Regions from separate parts of the Chryseobacillus diguaensis genome, predicted to be linked through region 1. Evidence: riboswitches for the same ligand, from Rfam matches in the RefSeq annotation. Region 1 holds a riboswitch; the other holds the start of a gene.
The links. Region 1 has a riboswitch for S-adenosylmethionine ahead of ACOT8F_RS10730 (methionine ABC transporter ATP-binding protein). Riboswitches for the same ligand answer to the same signal wherever they lie in the genome.
Positions count from the first base shown of each region.

Region 2: linked by a shared signal. The riboswitch ahead of mtnW (2,3-diketo-5-methylthiopentyl-1-phosphate enolase) and the one ahead of ACOT8F_RS10730 (methionine ABC transporter ATP-binding protein) in region 1 are both predicted to bind S-adenosylmethionine.

Region 1 is NZ_JBMKNV010000005.1:224,053-228,838, reverse strand. It holds gene ACOT8F_RS10735 (O-acetylhomoserine aminocarboxypropyltransferase/cysteine synthase family protein) at 142-1,458, shown strand; SAM riboswitch class I at 1,571-1,680, shown strand; gene ACOT8F_RS10730 (methionine ABC transporter ATP-binding protein) at 1,782-2,807, shown strand; gene ACOT8F_RS10725 (methionine ABC transporter permease) at 2,800-3,468, shown strand; gene ACOT8F_RS10720 (MetQ/NlpA family ABC transporter substrate-binding protein) at 3,481-4,302, shown strand; gene ACOT8F_RS10715 (dicarboxylate/amino acid:cation symporter) at 4,572-4,786, shown strand, end outside.
Region 2 is NZ_JBMKNV010000013.1:55,819-60,604, reverse strand. It holds partial or broken gene ACOT8F_RS17255 (carbon-nitrogen family hydrolase) at 1-33, opposite strand, end outside; gene ACOT8F_RS17250 (pyridoxal phosphate-dependent aminotransferase) at 140-1,312, shown strand; SAM riboswitch class I at 1,615-1,720, shown strand; gene mtnW (2,3-diketo-5-methylthiopentyl-1-phosphate enolase) at 1,811-3,055, shown strand; gene ACOT8F_RS17240 (2-hydroxy-3-keto-5-methylthiopentenyl-1-phosphate phosphatase) at 3,052-3,708, shown strand; gene ACOT8F_RS17235 (methylthioribulose 1-phosphate dehydratase) at 3,705-4,334, shown strand; gene ACOT8F_RS17230 (1,2-dihydroxy-3-keto-5-methylthiopentene dioxygenase) at 4,544-4,786, shown strand, end outside.

The sequences.
Region 1 (4,786 bases):
TGAGCGGATGAAAGCCTCTTCTTTGAAGAGGTTTTTTGCATGAATCCGAATTTGTTTGCAGCATAATGTCCAATTTTTACAACTCGAGTGTGTTCAGAACAGCATGAAAATAAGCTTGAACAATGAGAAGGAGGAAGAAAAATGTCAGACAAACAATATCGCCAGGAAACAGTTGGAATTCATGGAGGATTGAATGCGGACCCGATAACAGGTGCGAGAGCTGTGCCCATTTATCAGTCTAATGCCTATTTATTTAACAATACAGATCATGCAGCCAATTTATTTGCTTTGCAGGAACAGGGTTATATTTATACACGAATTCATAATCCGACAGCAACAGTACTTGAGGAGAGAATAGCAGAACTTGAAGGAGGAATCGGGGCGCTTGCCGTTGCAAGCGGGATGGCGGCTATTACTCTTTCCATTTTGAATATTGCAGAAGCTGGTGATGAAGTAGTTGCGGCTTCTACTTTATATGGCGGAACCTATAATTTATTTGCAAACACCCTTCCGAAATATGGTATAAAAACGACCTTCGTCAATCCTTCAAACCCTGAAAATTTCCGCAGTGCTATTACGCCAAAAACAAAGGCTGTATTTGCAGAAACAATTGGAAATCCAAGTTTACTGGTTATTGATATTGAAGCTATAGCAGATATAGCTCATGAATCAAATATTCCGTTAATCGTGGATAACACATTTGGTACCCCTTATTTATGCAAGCCGATCGATTTTGGAGCGGACATTGTTGTCCACTCTGCAACGAAGTGGCTCTTAGGGAATGGAACAACACTTGGGGGAATTATTGTTGATGGCGGTAAATTTAATTGGAATTCTGAAAAGTTCCCTGGATTTGTCACACCTGATCCGAGCTATAACAACCTCGTATATGCTGAAGCACTTGGGGAGGCTGCTTACATAGCAAAAGCAAGGGTTCAGCTGCTTAGGGATTTAGGTCCAGCAATTAGCCCGTTCAATGCCTTTCAATTTACCCTTGGCCTTGAAACTCTGCATGTCAGAATGAAAGAACATATTGCCAATACGAAAAAAGTGGTTGCCTATTTAGAGGAACATCCAGGCGTTGACTGGGTGTTATATCCAGGTCTCGAAAATCATCCTTCAAAGCCGCTTGCAGACAAGTATTTGCCAAAAGGGGCCGGCGCTGTAGCGGTGTTTGGGATATCCGGCGGAAGAGAGGCAGGCAGCGAACTCATCAACAATGTCAAGCTATGGTCGCATGTTGCCAACGTAGGAGATGCGAAGAGCCTGATTATTCATCCTGCGAGCACAACTCATCAGCAGCTTGACCATGATGAGCTGATTCAATCAGGAGTGACGGAAGACCTCATTCGACTCTCTGTAGGGATTGAACACATTGATGATCTGCTTGAGGATTTAGAGCAGGCAATTGAGAAAGCGACAGGAAAAAAATCGGATTACCTTGTGCCTCAGGCATGACAAAACCTTCTGAAAAAACAATTCTAATAGTTGACGGAAGAAAATATCCGTGTTATAATCACCTTCGAACCTAATTAAGCGTATTAATGCGCTAATTGAATAAACGATTGTTCTCTTATCAAGAGAGGTGGAGGGACGTGCCCTATGAAACCCGGCAACCGTCAGTTAATCTGAAATGGTGCCAATTCACTCAAAGCAGCTGGCTGTTTTGAAAGATGAGAGAAAGGCGAAGACTCCTATTCAAGCCTTTCTGCTCATTTGTGCAGAAAGGCTTTTTCTGTTCCCAATCGTTTACTAATTTAAATGCTAAAGAAGGTGATTTAATGATTAAACTATCCGAAGTTTCAAAAACCTATTCTACAAAAACAGGGAATATTACAGCTGTTGACAATGTAAACATTCAAGTTGATAAAGGCGAGATATACGGCATTATTGGATACAGCGGTGCTGGAAAAAGTTCCTTGATCCGCCTGCTCAATGGCTTGGAAAAACCTACTGGCGGGACTGTTGAGGTTGCGGGGAAAAGGATGGATCAGATCGGAGAATCTGGATTAAGAAAAGCACGGCAGCAAATCAGTATGATCTTCCAGCATTTTAATCTCCTCTGGTCCAGAACCGTCAGTGAAAATATTGGGTTTCCTCTTGAAATTGCGGGAGTTCCAAAAGCTAAAAGGCTGCAGCGGGTGAAAGAATTAATTAATCTGGTTGGACTTGAAGGCAGAGAAAATGCCTACCCATCACAGCTAAGCGGAGGACAAAAACAGCGTGTCGGCATTGCGAGAGCGCTGGCCAACAATCCTCAGGTACTCCTTTGTGATGAGGCTACCTCAGCGCTGGATCCTCAAACAACAGATTCAATCTTAGATCTTTTGGTAGATATTAACAAAAGACTTGGCTTGACGATTGTTTTAATAACACATGAGATGCATGTAATCAGGAAAATCTGCCACAGGGTAGCGGTTATGGAAAACGGAAGAATTGTAGAAGAGGGTAAAGTGCTGCAGGTTTTCCAGCGTCCTGAACAGCCAATTACAAAGCGGTTCGTTCAGCAGATTACAGAGCCGGAAGATGCAAAAGAAACCATTGACCTATTGATCAAGCAATATCAGACAGGCAAAGTGGTTCAGCTGACATTTGTAGGAGACTCAACCGGCCAGCCGGTCATTAATGAGCTGATCAGAGAGCACCAAGTGAACGTAAACATTCTTCATGGGAAAATTACTCAGACCCAAAGCGGTGCATATGGAACATTATTTCTTCATCTTGAAGGAGAAGACAGCGAATTGAACCATGCTCTTGTCTTTCTTAAACAGCAGAAAGTAGAAGTGGAGGTGATTCCGAATGCTTAGTCAGCTTTTACCTGACGTGGTTTGGAGTGATCTTTGGAATGCCACCTATGAAACGCTCTATATGACAGTCATTTCCGTTGTGTTTACCTTTGTCCTCGGAATGCTCCTAGGATTGCTTCTGTTTTTAACAGGACGGGGAAACCTGTGGGAAAACAAAGTTTTATATATTATCGTCTCAGCCATTGTCAATGTGTTCCGGTCGATTCCATTCATTATCTTAATCATATTGCTCCTTCCATTTACTAAAATTCTTGTTGGTACCATTCTTGGTGCAGATGCTGCCCTGCCCGCTTTAATTATCGGTGCGGCACCCTTCTATGGAAGAATGGTTGAAATTGCCCTTCGAGAAATTGATAAAGGTGTTATTGAAGCAGCTAAATCAATGGGGGCAAAAACCAGTACAATTATTTTTAAAGTGCTGCTGCCTGAAGCAATGCCTGCTTTAGTATCAGGCATTACCGTAACAGCGATTGCGACTGTAGGCTTTACTGCAATGGCAGGGTTCGTTGGTGCTGGCGGACTTGGGGATTACGCATTCTTAGACGGATTCCAGCGCGACAGCATCCAGGTAACGGCTATTGCCACCGTGTTCATATTGATCATTGTTTTTATCATCCAAATTATTGGAGACTTACTTACTAAAAAACTGGATAAACGCTAGGGGGAAAAAAGAATGAGAAAATTATTATTAACCTTTATTACTGTTTTAACTGTTGCAGCGCTTGCTGCATGCGGCACAAGCGGTGGAGCTGGCCAAAAAGGAACCCTTGTCATTGGGGCATCCAACGTACCACATGCTGAAATACTTGAAAAAGCGGAACCGCTTCTTGAGAAAAAAGGCGTTAAGCTGAAAATTATTAAATTCAAAGACTATGTATTGCCGAACAAATCTTTAGCAAGCAAAGAACTTGATGCCAACTACTTCCAGCACATGCCTTATATGAAGGCCCAAATGGCTGAAAACAAAGATTACAATTTTGTAAATGCAGGCGGTATTCACATTGAGCCGATCGGTGTTTATTCTAAAAAATATAAAAAGCTTGAAGAGCTTCCTAACAACGCCCAAATTATCATGAGTTCTTCTGTAGCCGATCATGGCCGCATGCTGACACTTCTTGAGAGCAAAGGTTTGATTAAATTAAAGCCAGGCGTTGATAAAACAACAGCTACAGTAAAAGACATTGCTGAAAATCCTAAAAACCTTAAGTTTAAAACAGATGTAGAAGCAAGTTATCTTCCTCAAGCTTACAAAAGCGGTGAAGGGGATGCAGTCCTAATCAACACAAACTATGCCATCTCTGCAGGCTTGAATCCTCTTAAAGATGCTATTGCGCTTGAAGGTGCGGATTCTCCATATGTAAACATCATTGCAGTGCGCAAAGGCGACGAGAACAGAAAAGAAATCAAAACACTTGTTGAGGTTCTTCACAGCAAAGAAATTCAAGACTTTATTAAACAAAAATACAAGGGTGCTGTCGTACCAGTCAGCAACTAATTTTTGGCTAACCATTGCAATTTGATTCATAACACCCAGCAAATGTCCATACGGTATGAAGCTTGCGCATATTATAATAGTAGAAAAGAGGGATGCCAACAGGCATTCCTCTTTTTTTTATCCGTTTAATTCTGAAAATTGAGTCCTTTTTCCTTGTGAAGGAAGAGGGATTAGAAATCCTCTTAGGGCCCTTAAGTTTAAATTTTCCGTACATATTGATAGAATTACTTGTGTAAGCGGTGACAAACAGAGGGAAGGTGTGAATAGGAGTGAGAGTTAATTTTAAGAATCTCACCATACAGGTAATCATTGGGATTCTGATCGGGATCGGCGTGGGATTTATTTTTCCATCATTCGGCGTTCAGCTAAAGGTTCTTGCTGACGTTTTTATTAAAATGATCAAAATGGTAATTGCACCGATCATATTCATGACGATTGTCGTTGGGATTGGCGGTATGGGGGATTTAAAAAAGGCAGGGCGCAT
Region 2 (4,786 bases), on a different contig from region 1:
ATCTAGCTGAATACAGGATATGTAAGGATTCATTTCATTTATGACGCCATTTTCAGAAAAATTTTTCTTTACAGACTCTTAATTACACTATAAGATTTGTGATTAGAATTTCAAGAATTTTTTGAGAAGGTGTTATGAAATGAAATCCTTTGAACAATCTGAGCTTTTAAAACGCCTGCCATCCCAATTCTTTGCAGCACTTGTTAAGAAAGTGGGACAAGCGCTAAAGGAGGGCTATGATGTCATTAATCTCGGACAGGGGAATCCTGATCAGCCAACACCCTCTCATATCGTTGAGAGGTTAAAAATAGCTGCTGAAGACCCAAACAACCACAAATATTCTCCATTTCGAGGGAAAAGCGAACTAAAGAAAGCTGTTGCTGATTTTTATCTTAGGGAATACGATGTAGAGATTAATCCTGAAACTGAAGTAGCTGTTTTATTTGGAGGAAAAGCTGGCCTTGTTGAAATACCTCAATGCCTGCTTAATTATGGAGATATCGCAATGGTGCCAGATCCGGGCTATCCTGATTACTGGTCCGGTGTTGAAATTGCAGGAGCTTCAATGGCATTCATGCCGCTATTAGAAGAAAATCAGTTTCTTCCGGACTATAAATCGATCCATCAGGATGTTTTAAAAAAAGCTAAGCTGATGTTTTTAAATTACCCGAACAATCCTACTGGTGCAACGGCATCTAGAGAATTTTTTGAAGAAACGGTCCAATTTGCAGAAGAACACAGCCTCTGTATAGTTCATGATTTTGCATATGGAGCTATCGGGTATGACGGTCATAAACCAGTCAGCTTTTTACAGACCGAAGGGGCAAAAGATAACGGAATTGAGATATACACCCTTTCCAAAACATATAATATGGCAGGATGGCGTGCCGGTTTTGCGATCGGCAACAAGTCGGTAATAGAGGCAATCAATCTTTTTCAGGATCATTTGTACGTCAGCTTATTTGGAGCCGTGCAATCAGCTGCCGCTGCGGCATTAACGGAATCTCAGGATTGCGTGAAAGAGCTTGTAGCGATGTATGAATCAAGAAGAAAAGCTCTTGTAGAGTCCTTCCAAGCAATCGGGTGGAAATTTCAAGCTCCTCCAGGGTCATTTTTCGCCTGGCTGCCTGTGCCATCTGGATACACGTCTGTTCAATTTGCTGATTATTTGTTAGATAAAACACATGTAGCAGTAGCACCGGGATCAGGCTTTGGCCAATTTGGAGAGGGGTATATCAGAATTGGCCTGCTGACAGAAGAACACCGAATTAGAGAAGCAGCAGAACGAATCGGTAGGCTCAATTTGTTTTAAAATAATTTATACAATGTTAATGAATAGTGTTAATTTTTGAGCACCTGTTGATTGGAACGGATACGGGAGACTAATGCGGGAGTGCGAGTGAAGGGAGACCCCGCAGGAGCGCAGCGACAGGAGGCTTCAAAACCGCCCGCGGAAAGCGTACGCCTGCTAGCTGCAATCAACAGACAAATTTAACAGAGCTAAAATTTTAAAAAATAGGTTGACAGTAAAATAAAATCTTGGCATAATCCAATTGAATTTAACTATTTTCTTTTTTCGGAAAATTCATGACTTACGATATAATTGAATAACGATTCTTATCAAGAGCAGGTGGAGGGACTAGCCCGATGAAGCCCGGCAACCGACTTAACATGGTTAAGCACGGTGCTAATTCTTGCAGCAGACGCTGGGAGATAGGAAGATTTGTGAAACTTTCAAACATCCTCTTCTTCCTGGCGAAGAAGGGGATTTTTGGCGTTTAAAAGCTTTTAGGAAGGCAGGTTTTACACATTGAGCGAATGGATTGCAACTTATCTTTTACATGATGCAAAGGGTGAGTTTTATAAAAAGGCAGAAGGAATCGCACTTGGACTTACAATTGGATCTTGGACTGATCTGCCGCAGCTGGAAAAAATCCAGCTGGAAAAACACAAAGGAAAAGTACTTGAAGTAACCGCGCTTGAAGAGGATGAACAGGCAAGCCGTTATTTGGGACAAAAAACGAAAAGAGCTTTAGTTAAAATTGCTTATCCATCCTTAAATTTCAGTCAGGACATTCCTGCCATTCTTACAACGGTTTTCGGAAAACTGTCTCTTGACGGGGAAGTAAAGCTAGTAGATCTTGAATTTCCTGTAGAATCTGTCAGTGACTTTAAAGGAGCAAAGTTTGGCATTGAAGGGATTAGGGAAATTCTTGGCGTTCACAACAGGCCTTTGCTGATGAGTATTTTCAAAGGTGTGATCGGAAGGGATATCGATTTTCTTGAAACACAGCTGAGAGATCAGCTGACAGGCGGTGCAGATCTTGTAAAAGATGATGAAATTCTTTTTGAAAATCCAGAAACGCCGTTTGAGAAAAGAATCATTGCCGGCAAAAAAGTCATTCAGCAAGTATTTGAAGAAACGGGCAAAAAGAAACTCTATGCTGTCAATTTGACAGGAAGGACTGCTGAACTTCGGGATAAAGCAAATAGAGCTGTAGAGCTAGGGGCAAGTGCCCTATTGCTGAACGTATTTTCCTATGGCCTTGATGTTCTTCATAGTCTTTCTGAAGATGAAGAAATAATGATTCCAATCATGGCGCACCCAGCTGTCAGCGGTGCTTTAACATCATCGAAATTTTATGGCTTTTCCCACTCTCTTTTGCTTGGAAAACTGGTTCGTTATGCCGGAGCCGATTTCTCATTATTCCCTTCTCCTTACGGAAGTGTTGCTTTAGAAAAAGCTTCAGCACTTGAAATTGCAGAGGAATGTACTGTTCAGCGGGCTATAAAACAAATTTTTCCTGTTCCATCTGCAGGAATTCATCCGGGTCTTGTCCCTTTATTGATCCATGATTTCGGGAACGAATCGATTATCAATGCAGGAGGAGGCATCCACGGACATCCGTATGGAGCTGTAGGCGGGGCAAATGCTTTTAGAGCTGCTATTGATGGGATGCTTGAAGGAATTTCTCTTCATGAAAAAGCGGAAGAAAACCGAAACCTTCAGGCAGCGATCGACTTATGGGGAGCTGAGGAGGTGAAAAGGGATTGAAGCCTGTTTTATTTTGTGACTTTGACGGAACGATAACAGAAAATGATAACATTATTCAAATTATGAAACACTTTCAGCCGACTGGCTGGGAAAACATAAAAAACACAGTTCTATCCCGTGAGGTTTCAGTTCGCGAAGGAGTAGGGAAAATTTTTTCCCTTCTCTCAAGCTCTGAAAAGAATAGCATCATCGAATTTGTCCTTTCCACAGCGTCCATTCGGGAGGGCTTTAAAGAATTTGTCCATTATGCAAAAGAAAATGGATTTCCGCTATACATAGTGAGCGGCGGCATTGATTTTTTTGTGAAGCCAATTCTTAAAGGTATCATTCAGGAGGATTTAATCTATTGCAACTCTGCAAGCTTTGAAGGGGAGACAATCGAAATTCTCTGGCCTCACAGCTGTGACTCAAATTGCCAAAATGATTGCGGTTGCTGCAAACCATCTATCATTAGGCAGCTGACAGAAAAAAACAATGAAATTATTGTGATTGGTGATTCTGTAACGGATCTTGAGGCCGCTAAACTCTCTGATTTTGTCATTGCCAGAGATTATTTGCTGGACAATTGCCGTGAGCTTTCCCTTAGGCATGAATCATTTACTGACTTTTTCGACGTTATGGATATTCTGGAGAAGAGGAGGGTGCTTTCATGAGTCTTCTTGAAGAGCGTTGGAAAGAGCTTGCCGATGTGAAAAGAGAATTGGCAGTAAGAGACTGGTTTCCTGGAACAAGCGGGAATTTAGCTATTAAAGTAGAGGATCATCCTGTCACTTTTTTAGTAACGGCGAGCGGCAAGGATAAGCGGAAAGAAACCGATGAAGACTTCCTTCTCGTGGATGCGAAGGGCAGGGCAATTCATTCAAATGGTTTAAAGCCTTCAGCTGAAACGCTTTTGCATGTCGAAATTTATGAAAAGACAAATGCCGGGTGCAGTCTCCATGTTCATACAGTAGATAACAATGTGATTTCCGAGGTTTATGGCGATGCGGGGGAAGTGACTTTTCAAGGGCAGGAAATCATAAAAGCCCTCGGAAAATGGGAAGAGAATGCCAGTGTCACAGTGCCCATCATTCCAAATTATGCGGACATACCTCATCTTGCTGAAACCTTCTCGAGATATGTAAGCGAGGACACTGGGGCTATATTAATCCGGAATCACGGCATTACAGTATGGGGGAAAAATGCTTTCGAGGCTAAAAAATATTTGGAAGCTTTTGAATTTTTATTCAGCTATCAACTGAAATTGCTAAATCTTAATCTAAAATCAGTTTACAGTTAGACACATAGATTTTAATAAATGGCAGTTTTCGCAAAGATTATTTCTATTCGTATAGTTTTAGAACACTCATAAAGATTAGTTTCGTGGCATCTTTTCTGAAAAATTTGCAACTGTATTCTTGCTCTATATTCCATTTAAATGGATGAAAAGTTTAAGAAAAGAGCCTATTAAATAAACAGAAAGATTTAATATTAAAGGAGGAACACAAAATGGCAACGATTTATTTTAAACATTCACAAAAGAGAATTGAGAATCAAGAGGAAGTAGCAGCTTTTCTTGAAAAAGAAAATGTCATTTATGAAAACTGGGATGTTACAAAGCTTCCTGAACGGCTGAAAGAGAACTATTCATTAACAGATGAAGATAAAGCAGAGATCCTGGCTGTTTTTAAAAATGAAATTGCTGATATTTCTGAGCGAAGAGGATACAAAGCACAGGATATCATTTCCTTA